4 regions of the Listeria grayi genome follow, and region 1 is predicted to be linked to each of the others. Evidence: predicted binding sites of a transcription regulator. Region 1 holds the regulator's gene; each other region holds the start of a gene.

Region 1 (5,902 bases):
GCACTTTATTTCCTTTACTCTAGGAAACATTCGAAATTGAATGAGAAATGATAAATAAAAAAGCGGTCGTTGTGGCCGCTTTTTTTTGGTGTTAGGTTATTTGTAAGTTTTTCTTAGATCATGCCGCTCGTTTATTATGCTATTTATGGGCTTTTACATATTTTCGTTTCCCTTTTAAACCAACTTATCTAGCTGTTGAAAGCAAAACAATGTTCCGTTACATTTCATAGAATTCTTTTAGATTAGTGGGCAAAATTGAAAACTATTATAATATAAGGAACTGAAATAATCCTAACTATTCCAGCGAGGTTCGTTTACCAATATAGCTCTTCTCTTCTATCAGTAATAGTTTTACCTTCAATTTCCCCACGTGTAAATAGTTCCTCCGCTGTTTCAAACCGTTGCGTATAAGAATCCTTTGACCTGGTAAGCAAAAAACTTCTAGGCTCTCCGTATAAGCGACTTATCCACCATTCATTATCATGAAAATAAAAAGAAATCTCTTCTTCATTCTCTTCGATACCTTTTTTAAATTCTACCCAATTTATTTTTTCCATCTTTATCACTCTCCTAGCACCCTTTTCCAGGTTTTAATTTACCAGTTTCCTTATCTTTATGCCAATTAAAAAGCACTGACTACGGAAACAAAAAAAGCGGTCATAAAGACCGCTTTAAACATTGGTATTAAGCTATTCGCAAGGTTTCCCTTACATCATTCCGCCCATGCCGCCCATGCCCATATCAGGTGCTGCAGCTGGTGCGTTTTCTTCTGGTTGGTCGGCAACTACGGCTTCTGTTGTAAGCAGTAGTGCTGCTACGGAAGAAGCGTTTTGTAAAGCAGAACGAGTAACTTTAGTAGGATCCACGATACCAGCGTCAATCATGTTTACCCATTCGCCGTTTGCAGCGTTGAAGCCAACGCCAACTTTTTCATTTTTCAAACGTTCTACAATAACAGAGCCTTCTAGACCAGCATTGTGTGCGATTTGACGAACTGGTTCTTCTAAAGAACGAAGAACGATCTTGATACCAGTCGCTTCGTCGCCTGTTGCTTCTAGTTCTGCTACTTTATTGTACACATTGACAAGGGCTGTACCACCACCGGATACAATACCTTCTTCAACGGCAGCACGAGTAGAGTTTAACGCATCTTCAATACGAAGTTTACGTTCTTTCAATTCTGTTTCAGTTGCTGCTCCGACTTTAACTACTGCAACTCCGCCAGCAAGTTTTGCTAAACGTTCTTGTAGTTTTTCTTTGTCGAATTCAGAAGTTGTTTCTTCCATTTGCGCACGGATTTGGTTAACACGTGCTTCGATTTGAGCAGATTCGCCAGCGCCTTCGACAACGGTTGTGTCGTCTTTCGTTACGACTACTTTGCTAGCTGTTCCCAATTGGTCGATAGTTGCTGTTTTAAGATCTAATCCTAGGTCTTCGGTGATTACTTGACCGCCTGTAAGGATCGCCAAGTCTTCCAGCATTGCTTTACGACGATCGCCGAATCCTGGTGCTTTCACTGCTACGACGTTGAATGTACCGCGAAGTTTGTTTAACACAAGTGTTGCTTGTGCTTCGCCTTCCACGTCTTCCGCAACGATCAATAACGGACGGTTTTGTTGTACCACTTGTTCTAGTAATGGTAGGATCTCTTGGATGTTGTTTACCTTTTTATCAGTGATCAAGATATATGGTTTTTCTAGTTCTGCGATCATTTTGTCAGAATCTGTTACCATGTAAGGGCTTGTGTAGCCGCGGTCGAATTGCATTCCTTCAACTACATCTAATTCTGTCGCAAAGCCTTTGGATTCCTCGATCGTGATGACGCCGTCGTTACCAACGCGTTCCATCGCTTCTGCAATCAATTTACCTACTTCTTCATCTCCAGAAGAAATCGCAGCGACTTGAGCGATCGATTCTTTCCCTTCGATCGGTTTAGAGATTGTTTTTAGTTCTTCGATTGCTGCTGCAACTGCTCGTTCAATCCCGCGGCGGATACCGACAGGGTTAGCACCAGCTGTTACATTTTTCAATCCTTCTTGGATCATTGCTTGAGCAAGAACTGTTGCTGTTGTCGTACCGTCTCCGGCTACGTCATTCGTTTTGGAAGCAACTTCAGAAACTAATTTTGCTCCCATATTTTCAAATTCATCTTCTAATTCGATTTCTTTTGCGATCGTCACACCATCATTTGTGATAAGTGGAGAACCGAATTTTTTGCCTAAAACAACGTTACGACCTTTTGGTCCAAGTGTTACTTTTACTGCGTTCGCTAATTGATCCACACCGCGTAGCATGGAACGACGAGCGTCTTCGCTGAATTTAATATCTTTTGCCATTTTATTATTCCCTCCATTTTATCTTAGATTAAACAATTGCTAAAATATCGTCCTCGCGGATAATCAAATAATCTTTGCCGTCATACGTTACTTCTGTACCAGAATACTTAGAGAAGATAATGCGATCATTTACTGCTACCTCTAGTTCTTGTTTAGTTCCGTTTTCTAGTACTTTGCCATTTCCTACTGCGATTACTTTGCCCTCTTGTGGCTTTTCCTTTGCTGAATCCGGCAACACGATACCGCTTGCAGTTTTTTCTTCTGCTTCAAGTACTTCAATAACGACACGATCTCCTAATGGTCTTAACAATGTAAATAACCTCCTCATAGTGATAGTTTCTATTTTTAGCACTCTAACGTTTTGAGTGCTAACACAATATTATAATAGTCAAAAATGGTAAGGAATGCAAGCAAAAACTACTAAAAAAATTTTTGGCGTTTTTTTATAATTGCTTGTTGTACCAATAATTAGTACAATAAAACGTAATAGTTCTTGAATATTTAAGTTTAGCTAGAAGGAAGCGATTTTTTGTCTAAAAGATATTTTTGGGTTTTAGTGGTTTATGTAATTAATTTTTTATCCGGCATTGTCGGTATCCCGATCGTACACGGGCTGGTTCTTCATTTCACCACGTTAGCGGGTAAGCAAGCTTTCAACCAAAGTGTTGTCATCTGGAATATTGTGGCGAATCTGATCACATTATTTGTCATCTGGCTGCTACTTCGCAAACAACCGGCAACTGATAAAGTACTTCGAGGAACCAAGGCAAGCGTTGGTATGAGCGTAGTTTGGGCTGTATCAGGCGTTCTGATGCTCTTTGCCGGACAAGTAGTTGCCGGTTTGATCACGCAGTTGTTTATGGATACCCCTGCTGGCTCGGCAAATACGGAAATGCTGACATCTTTGACGAAACAGGCACCAGTCTTATTTGTGTTTATCACACTTATTGCGCCGGTCATTGAAGAAATCGTTTTTCGGAAAGTATTATTCGGTGGTCTCACCAATTGGATGAATATCCATGTGGCAGCGGTAATCAGCTCTTTGTTTTTCGCCCTTGGGCATGGTGACCTTCCATTTCTGCTGGTTTACTTTTCCATCGGTTTGATTCTTTGTTTCCTATATACGAAAACAAAGCGGATCACTGTCACCATTTTTGCGCATATGATCATGAATGCGATCGTTCTACTATTTTCTTTAGGTGGTGTTTCCTAAGTTATGAATGCAAATAAATCGATTTTCCAGGGATTGCTTTATATCGTTCTCGGCATTGTATTTGTGGTCTTTGCTGTGGAACAGGTAAATGATAGCGGCTGGACGATTCTCGCTTATGTCATCATGGCGATGGCAGCCATTGATTTTGTCACTGGTGCACGGTTTATCTTCATCGCCTTATTCAATCGTAAAAAATAAAAAAACTGCCGGAAAAGTATTTTGCTTTCCGGCAGTTTTTATTTACTTATTTATTTTGCGGATAATTTTCCAAGAAGTAAATAAGTGTTTGTAATTCTGTCGTTAGATCAATGTGATGGACACGAACGTGTTTTGGTACACTGATACGAGCTGGTGTAAAGTTCAAGATCCCCTTTACATCTGCTTCTAACAATTTATCCACTGTGGCTTGCGCTTCGCTTGACGGTACTGTCAAAATCACGACCTCCACATTGTTTTCGCGTAATGTTTCTTCCATATCATTTAAATGATAAATTGGTATATCTTGTTGGATCGTGCCTACTTTATCAGCATCGACATCAAAAGCAGCGGCGATCTTGATATTATTGTTTTTCATGAAGTTGTAATGCAGGAGCGCCATTCCTAAGTTCCCTACTCCAATGATAGCAACGTTAGTTTGTTTATCTTGACTTAGCGTTTTGCTGAAGAAATCGAGGATATACGCTACATTATAGCCATAGCCTTTCTTTCCAAGTGCTCCAAAATAGGAGAAATCACGACGAATGGTTGCAGAATCTACTTTCACTGCCTCACTTAATTCAGCAGATGATACGCGCTCTTTACCAGACTCATGTAGATATTTTAAATAACGATGATATAATGGCAAGCGTTTTGCTGTTGCTTGTGGAATTTTTGTATTTTCCTCCATCTTAACTTTTCCCTTCTTCCTTGAAAATTTTGCTAATTGAACCGAAGCACTTCTTAAAGATCTGCAGATAACTGCTCTCATTTTCACATGCTTGCTTTTATACTATAAACATTTCACAAAGAATGCACAAACTTTTTGCTCATAATTTTTCAAAAAACTAACAAAAAGCCGTTAGACATCATTTTACCATAAAAATTCACAAAAGAAATCACAAATTTTCACAAAAATATAATACGTGAAAAGAATTTTGATAGTCGCACGTTGCCTTTGCTAATTCTTTGAGCTAAACTAAAAGTAGTAAGTTAGAGGAGAGAAATCATGATTTTATTACAAGTACAGCAAATCAGCAAATATTTCGGGGCAGAAATGATCCTAGATAATATAAAATTAGAAGTAAAAACAAATGATCGAATTGCATTAGTCGGCCGCAATGGTGCTGGGAAATCCACCCTGCTAAAAATCATCGCTGGCGAACTGAGTTATGACGGGGGGACGATCTCCAAACCAAAACAGGTGAAGATCGGTTATTTGGCACAAAGCACACCCCTAGAATCAGAACGAACGATCTGGGCAGAGATGCTCACCGTTTTTACTGAGTTACAGCAAATGGAACGACAGCTGCGCGAGATCGAATTGAAAATCGCCGATCCGGAGATTATTTCCAACGAAGCGCAATTCCAATCGCTTTTGAAGCAATATGATGAACTGCAGCATAACTTCAAAGAACAAGGCGGTTATCAATACGAAGCCGATATCCGTTCGATTCTGCATGGTTTCCGCTTTTATGAAGCAGATTATGAGAAACCGATCCAATCCCTGAGCGGTGGTCAAAAAACACGGCTTTCCCTAGCGAAATTGTTGCTTTCCAAGCAAGATATCCTTATTCTCGATGAACCGACCAACCATTTGGACATCGATACGCTGACATGGCTGGAAAACTATCTGCAAAATTATCAGGGCGCGTTGGTCATCGTTTCGCATGACCGTTATTTCTTAGATAAAGTCGTCAACCAAGTTTATGAGATCAGTCGCACGAAAATCGACCGTTTTGTCGGCAACTACAGCCAGTTCTTGGTTCAAAAACAAGCCAAGCTCGAAAAAGAATGGAAAGAATTCGATATGCAACAAAAGAAAATCGCGAAACTCGAAGATTTCGTTGCTCGCAATATCGTCCGCGCTTCCACGACAAAACGCGCGCAAAGCAGAAGAAAACAATTAGAAAAACTCGACCGGATCGATCGGCCAGAAGGCAGTGAGAAATCGGCACATTTTGGTTTCCATTTTTCCAAACCTACTGGAAAAGATGTGTTATCAACATACGATCTGGCGATTGGGTATCAAAAAGAGCAACCGATCGCTCAGCATATCCAGTTTGAAGTCAAACGTCCCGACAGTGTGGCGATCGTCGGTCCCAATGGTATCGGCAAAACCACCCTTTTAAAAACGTTGATCGAAAAGTTGCCACCA
Region 2 (5,902 bases), 370 kb from region 1:
TGGTCATAAATACCATTAAGTGTGTGCTGGATATTCCCGCCCACAATGCAACGTGGATTCGTATTTTTATCAACATGCAAGATGCGATGGTCTTGTTCAATCGCTTGATAGATCTCTAGCAGACTGATTTCTTCCGCAGGTTTTGTCAAAACTGGAGCCACCGCGCCCGGCCTGCTCTCTATTAAGCCTGCCTTCACTAATTGCGCCATCATTCGGCGGACTAGACTTGGATTGGATTCAATGCTGGCTGCTATTGCCTTGCTTGAGAGATCGCTATCTTTACAGATACACATATACGCAAGAATATGAATGCCATCACTTAGTTTATGCGAATACTTCATAAATTCCGTGCCTCATTTCTGATCGTCTGTTTGCGTTTATTTTTCTGTGACTTCTTTGATCGCCTTATCGATCGGAACTAGATCGTGTCCTAGAACTGCTTTAAGCTCAGCATCATTCCCATCTAATTCCCCTTGGCGGATCCAGCCTTGTATCAGCGTTACGAAGTTAGCTGTTTCTGCATCTAAGCCGCTGTCTTCCAATCCTTTTTTATAGGCAGCGTCATCCAGAGAAACAACCTCAAAATCTCCTGAAATATTGGCAGCTAGTTCTTGATGCGTAAGGCCATTCCCGGAAAATTCATAAACTTCTTTTTGCGCTTCAAGAACTAGTACTTTAGCAGCAGCTTCTGCGTACTCACGCTCTAATGCCCAACCAGTTCGGCCTTCACCAGCAGAATACACAAAAGGTTTTCCTGCTACTGCATTTTTTAAGTTAGAAAGTTCGTTTTCTAAATACCAGTTATTTCGTAGGAAAGAATGTGCGATTCCTGCCTTTAAAATTGCTGCTTCCGTGGTACGATGATCGATTGCTAGCAAAGCGGTTGCTTCTTCCAGATGAGGAAAACTTGTATACGCAATATAGCTGACGCCCGCTTCTTTTGCCGATTCAACTACATTTAAATGCTGCTCCTCACGTGTTACCGGGCCACCTGGGACAGAAGAAATAAATAAAAGACGATCAATGCCAGCCAATGATTTTGTTAATTCTTCCGGTTTCGTATAATCCCCGGCACGAACTTCTACACCTTCCGGAACAACTGCTTTTGCTTTTTCAGTATTTCTCGCTAAAGCAACGATGTCACTCGCTGGTACTAATTGACTTAATGCTTGAATGGCTGCTCTGCCAAATTTCCCTGTTGCTGCTGTAATACCATATTTCATAATAAAGACTCCTTCTTTGTTTGATTTTCATCTTGTTATTATTATAGTAACAGGTTGACCAAAAAGCAAATACTTTGTTTCATGCCTTGATCATCACATGACAGTTGCTTTTCTAACGCGAAAAGACCGTACGATTTCATACGGTCTTTTGGACGCTTTCATACTATTACTTACAACATAGCTTGATATAAAGCAGTTATCTCTTCAAGGTTCGTTGGACGTGGATTCCCCCCTGTACAAACATCTTGGAGTGCATCGTTTGCGATTGCTTCGATATCTTCGCTTTTCGCGCCCAACTCTGAGATGGTTTGCGGAATGCCTACTTTTTCTCCAAGTGCTTGAACTGCTTGAACGGTCTTATCTCTAATTTCTTCAATCGGTGCTGTTCTACTGTCTTTTATTCCCATTGCTGCTGCAATATCCCGATATTTTTCACCGGTATACGCTTTATTATAATCCATAACAATCGGTAAAAGTGAGGCACAGGCAACTCCATGAGGGACGTTGTACCAAGCGCTGAGCGGGTGCGCCATGCCGTGAACTAGCCCGAGGCCTACATTAGAAAATCCCATTCCTGCCATATATTGTCCCAACGCCATTTCTTCTCGTGCTTGAAGATCCCCTTCTACTGAATGTGGCAGCGCCTTTGAAATAATTTCGATTGCTTTAAGATGTAAGGTATCGGTCAGCTCCCAAGCTCCTTTGGTAATATAACCTTCAATGGCATGAGTCAAAGCATCCATTCCGGTAGCGGCACAAAGTGCTCTCGGCATCCCAAGCATCATTTCACTGTCGATAAATGCACATACCGGGATATCATGCGGGTCGACGCAGACAAACTTGCGGTTGCGCTTTTCATCTGTGATCACATAATTGATCGTTACTTCAGCAGCCGTTCCGGAAGTAGTTGGTACAGCCAAAATCGGCAGACTAGGATGTTGCGTTTTAACTTCACCTTCCAGACTAACGATATCCGCATATTCCGGATTAGTATGAATAATGCCGAGTGCTTTGGCAGTGTCAATTGGCGAGCCACCACCGATTGCAAGAATATAATCGGCGCCAGAAGTACTGAGCACTTCTACTCCTTGTTTCACTACCTCTAATGTTGGATTTGGCAGTATCTTATCATAGATCTCGTAAGCTAATTCCGCTTTATCAAGAATCGTTGTAACTTTTTCAACAAGGCCAGCGGCGACCAATCCTTTATCTGTTACCACGAGCCCTTTTTGAAAACTTCTTTTTTTCACTTCGGCAGCGATTTGTTGAATCGCGCCTTTGCCGAAATAAGCTGTTTCGTTTAAAATCATTCGGTTTACCATTATGACCTTCTCCTTTGTTAGTGGATTCACATAAAAGAATAAGAAAGAGTGCTGCCCTTAGGCAGCGGCTCCCAGACTGAAGAAAAACACCATTTCAATCATTTTCGGGCTGTTTCCAGCTTGGCGAAAAATGATTTGATTTTAGGCAAAGTCGAGTACCGAAGCGGAGCGTACTCGTGTACGTGAGCATCGGAACGCAGGCTTTAACGACGAAGATGATCGTTTTTCGCCAAGCTGAGAGTGCTGCCCTTAGGCAGCGATCCCTTCTTCTCTCTTAATCAAGAAAGAATACAGATTGCAATTCTTTTGAAATCGGACTATTATCGGGGTTCGACTTCATGATAGGCGCCATATAGGCCCACCATTTTCGGCAGATTTCGGTTTCTGCGATTTTTTTATAGGCTGCTTTGTCTGGAACTTCCAAATAGGCGAACAGTGTATCTGTTTCTTTATCGAGAAAAATAGAATAATTAGATGCACCATGCTGCTTAAGAGCAGCCTTCATCTCCGGCCACAATTCGTCATGGCGCTTTTTATAATCCTGTTGATTGCCTGGATATAAATACATGATCTCAGCAATTCGTTCCATGCGGTTTCCTCCTTATCCCTCTAAATAGCCTGCTCGAGGGGTGACTTCAAAACGTTCTCCCAACTGACGCAGCTGTTCATCCGTGATAGTTTGCTTGATTTCGCCTTGCGCTTGAACGATCGTGTAGACTTGTGCTGCTTTTTCGGCAGTTTCAATCAGACCAAATGTTTCATCCATATTTTCACCAGATCCATAAATGCCATGGTGCGGCCAGACAACTAATCGATTGGTTTTCATTTTTTCTGCTGTCGCTTCGCCAATCGCATTTGTTCCCGGTACTAGCCAAGGAACAATACCGACTCCTTCTGGGAAAACAACGAGACATTCTGTACACATTTGCCATAAGGTCCTTGTAAGCGCGCGTTCTTCTAATGGGTGTGTGAACGTCATCGCCAGCAAATGCGTTGCGTGGCAGTGCATCACGATCCGATTATTCGGATTGACAGAAAGGCGGGCGATATGACTCATAAAGTGGGCAGGCAATTCACTTGTCGGCAAGCTGCCATTTTCAAGTCCCCATAACACGTCAATACTCTTACCGTCTTTGGCAACGCGAATGATACCTAAGTTTTGGCTCGGTGCAGACGCCACATTTTTGAAGTATTTGCCAGAGCCTGTTGCTAGGAAGTATTTGCCGCTCAGTGCAGAACCGTCAAACTCCATCGGAATATTGCGCTTCGCTTCCGTTATATCCAAGTAAGGTGTCAATTCTTCTTCGTTTAGAAGATAAGTGATATTGCCGCCATTTCGTTCATCCCAGCCTAACCGGTATAAATTAGAAGTCGTTTCGACTATTTCTCTGATAAAAGGTGCCTGTTCGATATTTATTTCCATTTTCCTAGCTCCTATCGTTTCGAAAGTATTGTTTCTTCATATTCTTTTACTTCTTTTAACCAGTCAAGACCGACTGGTACGTCATTTTGTTCACAGAAGTAATTCCAAACATCACCGTAAGGGAAATCTTTGAGTTCTTCTGTAATGACCATTCGATCGGTAAATGCGTTATCGAGCTCCAATTTTTTCAGCTCTGCCGTTGGTTCAAGCAAGGCTTTGAGAAGGGATTTCTGCGTATTGCGTGTGCCCACTACCCAAGCCGCGATCCGATTGATAGTCGCATCGAAGAAATCTAGGCCGATATTCGTCGTTGCAAGCAAGTCATTACGTACGATCTCCCGACCGATCTCAATTAGTTCATCTTCCATCAATACGACATGGTCGCTATCCCAGCGGACCGGTCTGCTGACATGCAGCATAACGCCTTTGCTAAATAGGGCTAACGAAGAAAGTTTATTGGAAATGACTTCTGTTGGATGGAAATGTCCGGCATCCATACAGATCAGTTTATCGCGCGTGATGCCGTAACCCATATAAAATTCATGCGATCCGACGGTATAAGCTTCGGCACCTAGACCGAAAAGTTTACTTTCGACTGCTTCCTGCGTGTATTTTTCGTCTAATTTCTCTGCAAAAATCTCATCTAGCGCTTCCATTAACCGCTTACGTGGCGTTAAGCGATCGATCGGGTTGTCTTTGATACCGTCCGGAACCCAGAAGTTATTGATACTTACTTGTCCTAGTTCTTTACCGAAGTACTCCGCAATCTTGCGCGAACGTTTGCCGTGCTCGATCCAAAAGTCACGTACCTCTTTATCTGGTGAAGCGAGCGTAAAATTATCTTTAAACATCGGATGTGAGAAAAATGTCGGATTGAAATCAAGGCCGATACCGTTTTCCTTTGCCCACTCTACCCATGGCGCAAAATGTTTCGGTTCGATCGTATCAAGATCGACCTTTTCATCTGTATCGACATACATCGCGTGCAGATTGAGTTTGTGCTTGCCTGGTATCAAGGAAAATGCTTTATCCAAATCTGCCCGCAGCTGCTTTGGCGAGTGCGCGGCGCCGGGATAATTACCTGTTGCCATGATTCCGCCGGTAAGCTCTCCGTCCGGGTTCAGGAACCCTTTAACATCGTCTCCCTGCCAGCAATGTACGGAAATTTTTACATTCTTTAATTTTTGGAGTGCCTTGTCTGTATCTACGCCGATCTCCGCATAGCGTGCCTTTGCATCTTGATATCTTTTTTCTACTTCACTCATTTTCAGTTCCTCCTTCTTAGGTCTCATATCACTGATTTTCGTTTTTTTAATGCGGCTAATTCCTGCATTTCTTCTGGTTCAAAAAGCTTGATCGCAAATGAATTGCGAATTAAATTTCGTGCTTCAGCAACATTTTGCAGCTCATTTCTAGTGATCATCTGCACGATGATATTGCCGATCGCAGTTGCTTCCCCCGGGCCGGCATATACCGGGAGCCCGGTTAAATTAGCAGTCAGCTGATTTAGCACCGCTGCATTGCTCCCTCCGCCTACAATATGGATCTTATTCACTTTCTTATCCGTTATTTTTTCCATTTTTTTCAGTTCTTGGGCATAGAGGATCGCCAAACTTCCATATACACAATTTGTGAGTTCTCCGATTGTTTCTGGAACGGTCTGATTCGTTTCTCGGCAATAAGCTTGGATCTCAGCAATCATATCCGTGGGATTATTGAAACGCGGATCGTTCACGTCGATGACTTGTTTGAAAAATGGTGATTCAGCAGCTTCTTCTGCCATTTCTTGGTAGCTGTACTTGTAGTCCGAAAGCCGGGCGATCTCTTGGATGATCCATAATCCCATGATGTTTTTTAAAAAACGGTAAGTTCCATATGCGCCCCACTCATTGGTATAATTTTCTGAAAAAGCAGCTTCGCTCGTAATCGGTGCA
Region 3 (5,902 bases), 340 kb from region 1:
GAGCGCAGAATTACCTTATGTCGATAGTGAAGCCAAAGCATTTACAGCGGAGAAAGCAACGTTATTGGAGCATGTCCAAAAAGCAGTCGCAACGATCGAAGCACGCTTTATGCCAGGAACGTATCTATCTAATTACGGCGATGGGGATTGGGACGATACCTTGCAGCCTGCTAATAGTCAGCTGAAAGCTTCAATGGTATCGAGCTGGACCGTTGCCTTGACCTATCAAGTTCTAGGGAAGCTAGCAGACTGGCTACCTGAGAGCGAACGTTATCAAACGATTGCAGAAGGTATCTATAAGGATTTCCACCAATATATGCTTGGGGAAACGGATATTATCCCTGGCTTTTTAAATTTAGAAGATCCACAAGAAGTTCGTTACATGATCCATCCAAATGACAAGGAAACAAACAGCCATTATCGTTTGATCCCGATGACGCAAAGTGTGATCTCCGAATTGGTCGATGCCAAACAAGCGGCAGCGAATTTCGATATTATTCGAGAGCATTTATTCTATCCAGATGGCGTTCGATTGATGGATCGGCCGGCAAATTATACGGGCGGAGTGAGCAGACATTTCAAACGTGCTGAACAAGCAGCGAATTTTGGCAGAGAGATCGGTTTACAATATGTCCATGCACACATTCGTTATGTAGAAGCATTGGCAAAAGTGGGGAATACCGAAGCATGGGAAATGCTGGAAAAAATCAATCCGATCAATATCAGCGAAGCCGTTCCCAATGCGGCCGCGCGCCAAGCAAATACCTATTTCAGCAGTTCAGATGCCGCCTTTATAAACCGTTATGAAGCGCAAGAAAAATATGATTTGGTGAAAAAAGGCGGGATACCGGTACAAGGAGGCTGGCGAATTTATTCCAGCGGACCAGGCATTTATTTGAATCAATTGATCAGCTCCGTTCTTGGGATACGGCAAACACAAACGCAATTGTTATTCGACCCAGTACTGCCGAATGAACTAGATGGTTTGGAAGCCCATATCCAGTTGGCTGGCAAACGCTTCGATATCCAATTTATAGCAGCAGAAAAGCGGTCGATCGAAATAAATGGTGAAACAGCCGTCTTTGAACAAGAAGCAAATCCTTACCGTGAGGGAGCGCTTTCAATCGATAAAAATCAACTGCCGAACAATGCGCAGCTGACGATTTATTTTTAAGGAAACAAGTCGTTAAATAGCTGTAATTCATGTATAATGAAATAAAACACAAAGGAGCGATTAATGTGGTAGGGATCAAAGATATTGCAAAGAAGGCTGGCGTTTCTATTTCTACGGTCTCCTATGCACTTAACAATAGTTCGAAAGTTACGGAAAAGACCAGAGCGAAAATCATGGCGATCGCAAACGATTTAAATTATATCCCGAATATGGCGGCAAGAACGCTGAAAACGAGAGAAACGAAAATCATCGGCGTTTACCTGACTTCGTATGGCGGCGTCTTTTACAGTGAATTATTAGATGGACTTACAAATTCGCTTTATAAGCATGGTTATGAACTGATTGCCTGTAGCGGTAAAAAGAGTCATCGCTTTCTACCCGAAAAAATGATCGATGGTGCGATTATCCTAGATGCCACTTTCCCGACCGAAGAGATTTTGAATTATGCCGATCGCGGACATAAATTAGTAGTTTTGGACCGTGAGATCACTCATGAGAATATCGGTCAGGTATTATTGGATAACCGAGCTGGATCAACACTGGCGATCGATTATCTATCAACCAATTTTTCCGGCGATTTTTATATCGTGACAGGTCCAGATGATTCGTACGATGCAATGATCCGATTGCAGACGGCAAAAGATGAGTTAGCCCGTTTCGGTGATAAAGAAGTGCATATCATTGAAGGGGATTTCAGCGAGGCAAGTGGTGAGCTTGCTGCTAAAAAAATCGAAAAAGAATGGGAAAAACCCGTTTCCGTCTTTGCACTCAATGACAATATGGCGATCGGCATGTACCGCCACTTCCAACAAACCAATCTAAAAATCGGTGAAGATATCCGCATCGTGGGATTCGATAATACGCCAATCAGCGAATACTTAAACCCTCGACTTTCGACGATCGAATATTCGAAGTATAAGTGGGGAGCCTTGGCAGCAGAACAGCTGGTAAAATTGCTGGAAGGAAAAGAAGCAACGAATGAGATTATTTATACGACACTAATCACAAGTCCTTCGGTATCGAAGTGACCTAAAGCAAAGACCAACCAGGCATGTTAGCTGGTTGGTCTTTGCTTTAACGCTGATAGTTTTCGATTATATCCTGCATTTGGCGACTAATGCAAAAAAAATAGAGACGGAGCTCCGTCTCTATTTTAAATCAATTCCTAGCTTCGATACTCCCGAACCGTATTTCGAACTGACGAAATACTATAAGCGAGCGTATCCTCGTATTCCGCGTCTTTATCTACATCCAGACGGTCAGAAAACATGATTTCGTATTCTTCGATCGTCAATTGTTTGCGATGCGCAAGCTGCTCGGCATGCTTTGTTTTTAACAGTTGCTCCTGATAATCTTCTACCAAGCGACCGCTGAAAAACTCTGCCACTGCTCCGGAGCCATAGCTAAACAGACCAATCAAATCGCCAGCTTTAAGATCTTCTGCATTCTCAAGCAGCGAAATCAAGCCAAGATACAGAGAGCCAGTATAAAGATTACCGGCTTTGCGGCTATAAGCAATACTTTTTTCGTATTTGGCTAAAATCCGGTTTTGTGCTTCTTCACTTTCACCTTCTAAAATAGCAAGTAAGGCTTTCTTGCCCATTTTTGTATAAGGAATATGAAAGCTGAGTGCCGCGAAATCAGCAAGCGCATGCTGAGAACGCTTGGTATATTCTTGCCAAACAGTTTGGAAAGACTGGATATAAGTTTCTGTAGATAACGGACCGTCGACCATTGGATAGTCATGTCCGACTGGACGCCAAAAATCATAAATATCTTGCGTCAGTGCCAGGCAGTCATCATTAAAAGCAATGATTTTAGGATCAGTAGAGACCAACATCGCGACGGCACCAGCCCCTTGCGTCGGTTCTCCACCAGAGGCAAGTCCATATTTTGCGATATCGGAAGCAACCACTAGAACTTTGCTTTCTGGATGATTACGAATATGGTTGATCGCAAATTGCAGGGCAGCAGTACCACCATAACATGCTTCCTTGATCTCAAAGGAGCGGGCGAATTTTTGAATGCCTAATAAGCGGTGTAGCACAACAGCAGAGGCCTTGGATTCGTCGATGCCTGACTCAGTTCCGACAATGACCATATCAATCTTGTCTAGGTCTTCCGCTGACAAAATGTTCTTGGCAGCATTCGTGGCAAATGTCACGATATCTTGTGTTTTCGGATTCACTGCCATTTGATCTTGGCCGATCCCGATAAGGAATTTATTTGGGTCAACATCTCTTGCTACTGCTAAGTCAGTCATATCCACAAAGTAAGGTGGGACAAAAAAGCTCATTTTATCTATACCAACGTTCATTGTCATTCTCCTTTATATATAGTATACTTTTATAACTTTACCATAGAATACAAGATTTTAAAAAAGTAAGCTCGCAAAGTTCCACAAAATAACTTTTATTGGGCTTCGCGAGGTGTTTTTATAGAAGAGATGTGATATATTTTAAATGGAGGTGGCGTGGTGAAAGATATCGTGATTATCGATGCCTTGAGAACACCGATAGGTAAGTACCGAGGCCAATTAAGCAAAATGACAGCGGTTGAATTAGGAACTGCCGTTACAAAAGCATTATTCGAAAAAAATGACCAAGTGAAAGACCATGTAGAGCAAGTGATCTTTGGAAATGTCTTGCAAGCAGGGAATGGTCAAAATCCCGCAAGGCAAATCGCTTTGAACAGCGGATTAAGTGCGGAAATACCAGCATCAACTATCAATCAAGTATGTGGATCGGGGCTCAAAGCAATCAGTATGGCTCGCCAGCAGATATTGCTAGGAGAAGCAGAGGTTATTGTTGCAGGTGGCATTGAAAGTATGACAAATGCGCCTTCGATCACTTATTATAATAAAGAAGAAGACACGCTTAGCAAACCGGTGCCAACGATGACGTTCGACGGCTTGACGGATGCTTTTAGTGGGAAAATAATGGGGCTGACTGCTGAAAATGTAGCTGAGCAATATGGCGTCAGTCGCGAAGCTCAAGATGCGTTTGCATATGGCTCACAAATGAAAGCAGCCAAGGCGCAGGAACAAGGTATATTTGCAGCAGAGATCCTGCCCCTTGAAATCGGCGACGAGGTCATTACACAAGATGAAGGTGTCCGCCAAGAAACGACGCTGGAAAAATTAAGCCTATTGCGTACGATCTTTAAAGAAGACGGAACTGTAACAGCCGGCAATGCTTCAACGATCAATGACGGTGCTTCTGCCGTGATTATCGCTTCTAAGGAATTTGCTGAAACAAATCAAATCCCATATTTAGCTATCGTACATGATATTACCGAGATCGGAATCGATCCAAGTATCATGGGTATCGCACCGGTTTCTGCAATCAACAAACTGATTGATCGTAACCAAATTTCGATGGAAGAGATCGATTTATTTGAAATCAATGAAGCTTTTGCAGCTTCTTCAGTCGTAGTTCAAAAAGAATTAAGTATTCCTGATGAAAAAATCAACATCGGCGGCAGCGGCATTGCACTCGGTCATCCACTTGGAGCCACAGGTGCAAGGATCGTCACGACATTGGCACATCAGCTGAAACGAACACACGGTAGATATGGGATCGCCTCCCTTTGTATTGGTGGCGGATTGGGCTTAGCGATATTAATAGAAGTCCCACAGGAGGACCAACCTGTAAAAAAGTTCTACCAATTAGCTAGAGAAGACCGTCTAGCTAGGCTGCAGGAACAAGCAGTCATTTCTCCGGCAACGAAACACGTATTAGCAGAAATGACATTGCCGGAGGATATTGCCGACAATTTGATCGAAAATCAAATCAGTGAGATGGAAATCCCGCTTGGGGTCGCGTTGAATCTGCGTGTCAACGATAAAAGTTATACTATTCCGCTAGCAACAGAGGAGCCATCCGTCATTGCCGCATGTAATAACGGAGCAAAAATGGCAAACCATTTAGGCGGTTTTCAAAGCGAACTGAAAGACGGCTTCTTACGCGGCCAAATCGTGTTGATGAATGTAAAAGAACCTGCCACAATCGAGCATACGATCACTGCCGAAAAAGCAGCAATCTTTCGTGCTGCAGCGCAAAGTCATCCGTCGATCGTCAAGCGTGGCGGTGGTTTAAAAGAAATAGTAGTCCGTACTTTTGATGATGATCCAACCTTTCTATCCATCGATTTGATCGTGGATACGAAAGATGCCATGGGTGCGAATATCATCAATACGATTTTAGAAGGCGTAGCAGGCTTTCTGCGGGAAATACTCACAGAAGAGATCCTTTTCAGTATCCTCAGCAATTATGCGACAGAATCGATCGTTACTGCAAGCTGCCGCATCCCTTATGAAGCGTTAAGCAAAAAGGGGGATGGAAAACGTATTGCTGAAAAAGTGGCAGCAGCCTCTAAATTTGCTCAGCTAGATCCTTACCGAGCGGCGACCCATAATAAAGGAATCATGAACGGCATCGAAGCAGTGGTGTTAGCAAGCGGTAATGATACCAGAGCGGTCGCAGCTGCGGCACACGCTTATGCTTCAAGAGACCAGCACTACCGAGGCCTAAGCCAGTGGCAAGTGGCGGAAGGTGCGTTACATGGCGAAATCAGTCTGCCACTGGCGCTTGGAAGTGTCGGCGGCGCGATCGAGGTCTTACCGAAAGCAAAAGCTGCTTTTGAGATCATGGGCATCACGGAAGCGAAGGAACTTGCAGAAGTGACAGCCGCAGTTGGTCTGGCGCAGAATCTAGCCGCTTTGAGGGC
Region 4 (5,902 bases), 610 kb from region 1:
TCGTATAGTTTTTGCGCATGATAAAGGTTGTGTGTCACGATCAAAACTGTCCGTTTGCCAGCGCTTTCCACAACACTTGCGAAAAGTGCACGTGCAGAGCCCGATAGTCCTGTTACTAATTGCGCTGCTTTTTTATCGTCCAGCGCCTTTATGATCGATTGGATATCTTTCTGATCATATAATAATTGCTTCAAGCCTTCCATTTCATTTCTCTCCTTCATCATCGCTTATATCTATCAATGCGAAAAGCGCTATTGCTAAAACAGCGCTCCCCTTTTAATTAAATTTATTCATTACTTCCACAAATGGGTGTTCCGCGAACGCTTCTACGGCATCCGCACTTGTTTGTATTGCTTCTATAATGGTCGGCTGTTCTGCTTTGGAAAATTCACCCAGAACATGATGAATGACTTCCCCATTACGTGGACGGTCGACACCAACTCGAATCCGATTGAATTCCTGCGTTTTCAAATGCTGAATAATCGATTTCATCCCATTGTGTCCACCAGCGCTCCCCTTCGTGCGCAACCTTATCTTTCCGACTGGCAGGTCAAGATCATCATAAATAACGATAAGATCTTCAACTGCAATATCATAATAATCCATTAACGGACCTACGCATAGACCGGACTCATTCATAAAAGTCAGCGGTTTTACGAGCAGCACTTTTTCACTTCCGATCATGCCAGTAGCTACCATGCCATTTTGTTTTACTTTTTTCCACGGCAACTGATAACGGTAGCTTAGCTCATCTACTACCATAAAGCCAACATTGTGCCGTGTCCGTTCATATTTCATGCCGGGATTGCCCAGCCCAACGATCATTTTCATTAATTAAGTCTCCTCAATGAACTAAACCACTTCAAGATTGAAATGGTTTCTTTAAATACATAGTTTTTTTGATTATACCATGCTTTCAGCCTAGAGGAAAGTTCACTGCATTTCGATCACTGCAGATATAACTCGAAAGATAAAGATCCCAAGAAGCGCACTCTTGGGATCTTTATTTTTAATTTTATTGTGTAGCCCCCATACCGCCATCTACCCGATATTGCGCACCAGTGATAAATTTGCTATCGTCCGAGGCTAGGAATAAGACAAGTTTCGCGACATCGCTGGCTTCTGCATATCTTCCGACTGGAATATCTTTTGTAAATTCTTCTTTTGCTTTTTCCGCATCGTCTGGATTGAGATTCTTTTCGATCGATCGCATCATCCGGGTATTGACTGGTGATGGATGGACGGAGTTGACCCGAACACCTTTGTCCGCTACTTCTAGTGCGGCGACTTTTGTCAGACCACTGACGCCGTGTTTTGAAGCCACATATGGCGCTAAAAAGGAACTGCCATCAAGTCCGGCCACAGAAGCTGTGTTGATAACGCTTCCATTTCCTTGTTTCGTTAAAATAGGTAGCACATATTTAAGACCTAAGAACTGACCGGTAAGATTGACCTTGATCACTCGTTCAAAGTCTTCCAACGTTTGATCCACAAGAGCCTTTATTTCCCCCTCAATTCCTGCATTATTGAAGAAAACATCTAGCTGCCCAAATTTATCAATGGTAGCTGACACATAACGTTTCGTGTCTTCTTCTTTGGTTACATCTGCTTCTACCGTAAATACTCGATCACTGGCATTTAACTCTTCTGCTGCTTTTTGCAAAGCATCTCCAGAGATATCCACCAAAACGATTTTCGCCCCTTCCTCCAAAAAAAGCTCTGCCGTTTTTTTGCCGATTCCTCCAGAACCTCCAGTAATGATTGCGACTTTATCTGTTAATTTCCCCACTACAACCACTCCTCTTTGTAAATTATTACATACCTTTCTATACCCTAATTGGTAAAAACAAACAAAATAATTCCATACAAAAAAGCTGCTTGAAACGAAGATTTATCTCCTTCGTCCCAAGCAACTCTCGAACATACTTTTTTATTCTACTGGTTCTTCATTTGTACCATGTGCCGCTTCCGGTTCCGCAACTTCTTCAGTTGTCGATTCTTCTTCAACACGTGGTGCAGTTACTGTAGCAATAACTTCTTCACCATCTGTTATGATTTCAAAAGCTTTGCTTGTGGAAATTTTGGAAACTTCAACAGAATCGCCGATACCTAATTCGCTGATATCTACTTCTACGCTTTCAGGAAGTTTGTCCGGAGTAGCCGAAACAGTTACTTCATGTAAGACTTGTTGCAAGACGCCGCCTTCTTTGACACCTGTAGATTCACCAACAAGGTCGATACGAACTTCCGCTTCTACTTCTGCCTTCATGTCTACTGCTAAAAGATCGACATGGACTAATTTGTTTTTCAAAGGATCTATTTGGTAATCATGTAATAATACGTTTACTTTCTTGCCATCTAAATTGACTGTAAAAACAGCGTTACGGCCATTCTCGCGCACCAATTTAAGTAGGTCTAATTCATCAACAGATACAGGAACGTTTTCGGATTGATAGCCATATACAATTGCTGGGATCCGACCACTTTCGCGCACCTCTGTGATATTAGAATGCGGTTTTGTTTTTCTTTTTTTAATGTCTAATACGATTGCCATTTTTATCACTCCACTCATTCATTTGTGTACATCACTTACTTTACCCCGTTATTTTTATTTCAAACGCCCTTATCTGCTAATTTTGCATCAATGATCTCCCAGCCAGCCTGTTTTGCCGCTGAATAATCCCCGCTTTTCCAATTAACAGGTTCCCTGCCGAGATAAGCTTCAAAGCCAAACTTGCGATACATGGCAATCGCAGGATAACTCCATGTTTGTGTAGTAAGATAAATTTTTTCTGTTATTGCTTGTTTCAATATTTTCGACAGTAACGCTTTTCCGATCCCCCGCCCATTATGAGCAGGATGCACAGCTACCCAATGGACTCTATCTAATTCTGTTCCAAAGAGATCGCCCCGCCAAAGGCTTGCAGTGCCGATAATTTCATTTGTCAGACAGTCACGCACGAACCAGCAATTACATTCCGCTAGTTTAATAGAAGGAAGATACTCATTTTCAAAGCGTTGTTCTGCCGCAGCAAGGCTTTCCAACTGTCCTGTTTTCCATTGTAGAAATGCCCATACTTTTTCCATCCCTTTTTGATAGGAAACAAATTCATAATTCGCTGGAAGTGAAAAATCCGGATAAGCTGTGTCGATTTCTTTTGTCATTATGACAGGATAATAAGGAATCGTCTTATCTAATATTTTAAAAATCTCCTTTCAGAATCATTTTAATTGATTTTATCACAATTTACGTTTATAAATGAGAAAATAGGTAATTGTCTAAAAGAGAAAAGATTAGGAATAACTGTACTATAGCGCTTACATAAAAAAACTATAACAATTATGAAAAAACACGTAGTTCAAGTCTTCACAAATTGAAATAACGTGGTATACTGTATTAGTGAAGAGTTAAACAAAGGAGGAAATTAAAATGAAAGATCATCAAAAAATTATCCTAGTAGGCGACGGAGCGGTAGGTTCCAGCTACGCATTCGCATGTGTTAACTTAAATATCGGCCAAGAATTCGGCATAATCGACATAGATAAAGACAGAACTATTGGGGATGCAATCGATCTTAGTCACGCAGTTCCTTTCTCCCGTCCTAAAAAGATCTATTCTGCTAACTACAGCGACTGCAGCGATGCAGATATCGTCGTTGTTACTGCAGGTACTGCTCAAAAACCAGGCGAAACACGATTAGATTTAGTAAACCGCAATATCCGTATCATGAAAGGTATTGTAGATGAAGTAATGGCAAGCGGGTTTGACGGCATCTTCTTGATCGCTTCCAACCCTGTAGACATCTTGACTTACGCAACTTGGAAATTCTCCGGTCTTCCAAAAGAACGCGTTATCGGATCAGGTACAAGCTTAGATACAGCTCGCTTCCGTATGTCGATTGCTGATTATTTGAAAGTAGATGCGCGTAACGTCCATGGCTACATTTTAGGCGAACACGGCGACACTGAATTCCCAGCATGGAGCCATACAACAGTTGGTGGTCTGCCAATTTCCGAATGGATCAACGAAAATGAAAAAGGGGCAATGGACACCATCTTTGTCAGCGTTCGTGATGCCGCTTATGAGATCATCAATAAAAAAGGGGCGACCTTCTATGGGATTGCCGCTGCACTTGCTAGAATCACTCAAGCGATCCTAAATAACGAAAATGCGATCTTGCCACTTTCCGTATATTTAGACGGACATTATGGCTTGAAAGATATTTACATTGGCGCTCCAGCAGTCGTTAATAGAAAAGGCGTGCGTCATATCGTTGAGATGAAGCTCTCGGATACAGAGCAAGAGCAAATGAATGCTTCTGCAGCGACGTTGCAAAAAGTATTGGATGATGCTTTGAAGAGCCTGTAAGAACAATTATCTAAATATAAAACACCTTGCGACTTCGGCAAGGTGTTTTTTTATGAAATAGTTATATCTTCGTTTATCATTTGAGAAAACTAATGCTTCGTGTTACGCTAACTAAAAAACAAAGGCTGTGAAACTAATGTATACAATTGCCGAAACCGCTGAAAAATTTGGGATATCTAAAAATGCCTTGCGTTATTATGAAAAAGAAGGACTGTTAAATCCTGTGACGCGCAATCAAAACGGGATTCGTTTTTATTCCGAGAAAGATCTTCTCGAAATCAATAAAATTGTTCATTTACGCAGATTAGGAGCCTCTCTCAAAGAAATCAAAGAATTTAATTTTGATGAGGAAACTGCGACAAGTGAAATTATCCAACACAGAATCTCCTTTTTAGAACATTTGGATCTAAAACTCCAGCAAAATATCTTGTCCATCAAAGAACAGGAAGCCTATCTCCAAAAGAAGATCAAACATCTTAAAAGCATTGAAAAAGACCTATCTAAATAAAAAAGAAAGAGAAATAACTCTCTTTCTTTACCAAGGGACGATTCCGTCTGTGTCACTAAACGTTATATTAGTGGTATTATCTTCATCTGTCGCAAGCTCTACCAAACGTTTGACACCTTCTTCCACAGATTTAGCCCCCATTTTCCTAGCAGCTTCCGGATCTCCACCGCCAAATTCAGTTGCTACCATCCCTGGGCTTACCGCATTTACAGTAATCTTACTATCCTCTAGTCCTTCTAATTCTCTTGCCAGTCTAATTGTAAACATGTTTAAAGCAGCCTTAGAAGCCTGATACCCTACCGCACTCGCATTATATACTCTTGAACCAGGATCCGTCGCCGCCCCAAGGGAACCCATAATACTCGACATATTGATAATTTTAGCCTGCTGGCTTTTCTTCAACAAAGGCAGCATTGCCTGAGTTGTATCGACCACTCCGAAAAAGTTGACATCGAAATCCTTTCTCATGATTTCTGTTTTCATCGTAGTTGGTTGTTCAAAGTTATCCAATGCGATACCAGCATTATTGATCAAGACAGATAAGTATCCATAGTCTTGTGCGATTTTCCTCGCAGCCTTCTCAATAGAAGCTTTATCTGTTACATCTAGCTGTATAAAAGCGGCATTTATTCCTAATTTCTTTAATTTCTCCGTTGCTTCGCTTCCGCTCTCGCTACTTCTTGCCCCAACCAAAATATGGTGACCGAATTCGCCGATCTCTTTCGCTAGTTCAAATCCCATTCCGCGATTCGCGCCGGTAATAAGTGTTACCTTCGTTGATTTATCCATCGTCTATCTCCTCCTATCAAAGTTTACCTTTAAAGCATATCAAGTTCGCGTTGGGCGAACGCAACTATAAACCCATAAAAACAAGTAAAATAAAAAAGCGATGAGAAAATCCCATCGCTCTGCGTTTATTTACCAGGCTAATACGCCATTTTTATCAAAAAACACACCATTATGTCTTTCTCCATCTAATGTATATTTTAAAATAATGCCAGCCGCTTCTTCTTTTGTGATTCCGC

Evidence for each region. The regulator Rex, encoded in region 1, represses fermentation and respiration genes when NADH is low (regulators of the CRP and FNR family bind a similar motif). The targets are predictions, from matches to a motif close to TTGTGAAATATTTCACAA.
Region 2: the regulator Rex is predicted to act here: its motif matches at 2,560-2,577, upstream of fucO (lactaldehyde reductase).
Region 3: the regulator Rex is predicted to act here: its motif matches at 3,621-3,638, upstream of EL241_RS05440 (hydroxymethylglutaryl-CoA synthase).
Region 4: the regulator Rex is predicted to act here: its motif matches at 3,399-3,416, upstream of EL241_RS00985 (L-lactate dehydrogenase).

What each region holds. Positions count from the first base shown of each region.
Region 1 covers NZ_LR134483.1:799,820-805,721, reverse strand. Annotated here, with positions in the region: gene EL241_RS03825 (branched-chain amino acid transporter BcaP) at 1-51, shown strand, start outside; gene EL241_RS03820 (hypothetical protein) at 315-557, opposite strand; gene groL (chaperonin GroEL) at 708-2,336, opposite strand; gene groES (co-chaperone GroES) at 2,365-2,646, opposite strand; gene EL241_RS03805 (CPBP family intramembrane glutamic endopeptidase) at 2,866-3,549, shown strand; gene EL241_RS03800 (YdiK family protein) at 3,553-3,747, shown strand; gene EL241_RS03795 (redox-sensing transcriptional repressor Rex) at 3,794-4,435, opposite strand; gene EL241_RS03790 (ABC-F family ATP-binding cassette domain-containing protein) at 4,754-5,902, shown strand, end outside.
Region 2 covers NZ_LR134483.1:430,073-435,974, reverse strand. Annotated here, with positions in the region: gene EL241_RS02080 (Rrf2 family transcriptional regulator) at 1-341, opposite strand, end outside; gene EL241_RS02075 (NAD(P)H-binding protein) at 378-1,223, opposite strand; gene fucO (lactaldehyde reductase) at 1,394-2,545, opposite strand; gene rhaM (L-rhamnose mutarotase) at 2,820-3,134, opposite strand; gene rhaD (rhamnulose-1-phosphate aldolase) at 3,147-3,968, opposite strand; gene rhaA (L-rhamnose isomerase) at 3,980-5,233, opposite strand; gene rhaB (rhamnulokinase) at 5,257-5,902, opposite strand, start outside.
Region 3 covers NZ_LR134483.1:1,138,954-1,144,855, forward strand. Annotated here, with positions in the region: gene EL241_RS05430 (GH36-type glycosyl hydrolase domain-containing protein) at 1-1,174, shown strand, start outside; gene EL241_RS05435 (LacI family DNA-binding transcriptional regulator) at 1,240-2,202, shown strand; gene EL241_RS05440 (hydroxymethylglutaryl-CoA synthase) at 2,340-3,491, opposite strand; partial or broken gene EL241_RS13790 (thiolase family protein) at 3,651-4,802, shown strand; partial or broken gene EL241_RS13795 (hydroxymethylglutaryl-CoA reductase, degradative) at 4,839-5,902, shown strand, end outside.
Region 4 covers NZ_LR134483.1:190,724-196,625, reverse strand. Annotated here, with positions in the region: gene mfd (transcription-repair coupling factor) at 1-203, opposite strand, end outside; gene pth (aminoacyl-tRNA hydrolase) at 277-831, opposite strand; gene EL241_RS01000 (SDR family NAD(P)-dependent oxidoreductase) at 1,016-1,789, opposite strand; gene EL241_RS00995 (50S ribosomal protein L25/general stress protein Ctc) at 1,931-2,554, opposite strand; gene EL241_RS00990 (GNAT family N-acetyltransferase) at 2,614-3,165, opposite strand; gene EL241_RS00985 (L-lactate dehydrogenase) at 3,431-4,369, shown strand; gene EL241_RS00980 (MerR family transcriptional regulator) at 4,506-4,877, shown strand; gene EL241_RS00975 (SDR family oxidoreductase) at 4,905-5,666, opposite strand; partial or broken gene EL241_RS00970 (SDR family NAD(P)-dependent oxidoreductase) at 5,796-5,902, opposite strand, start outside.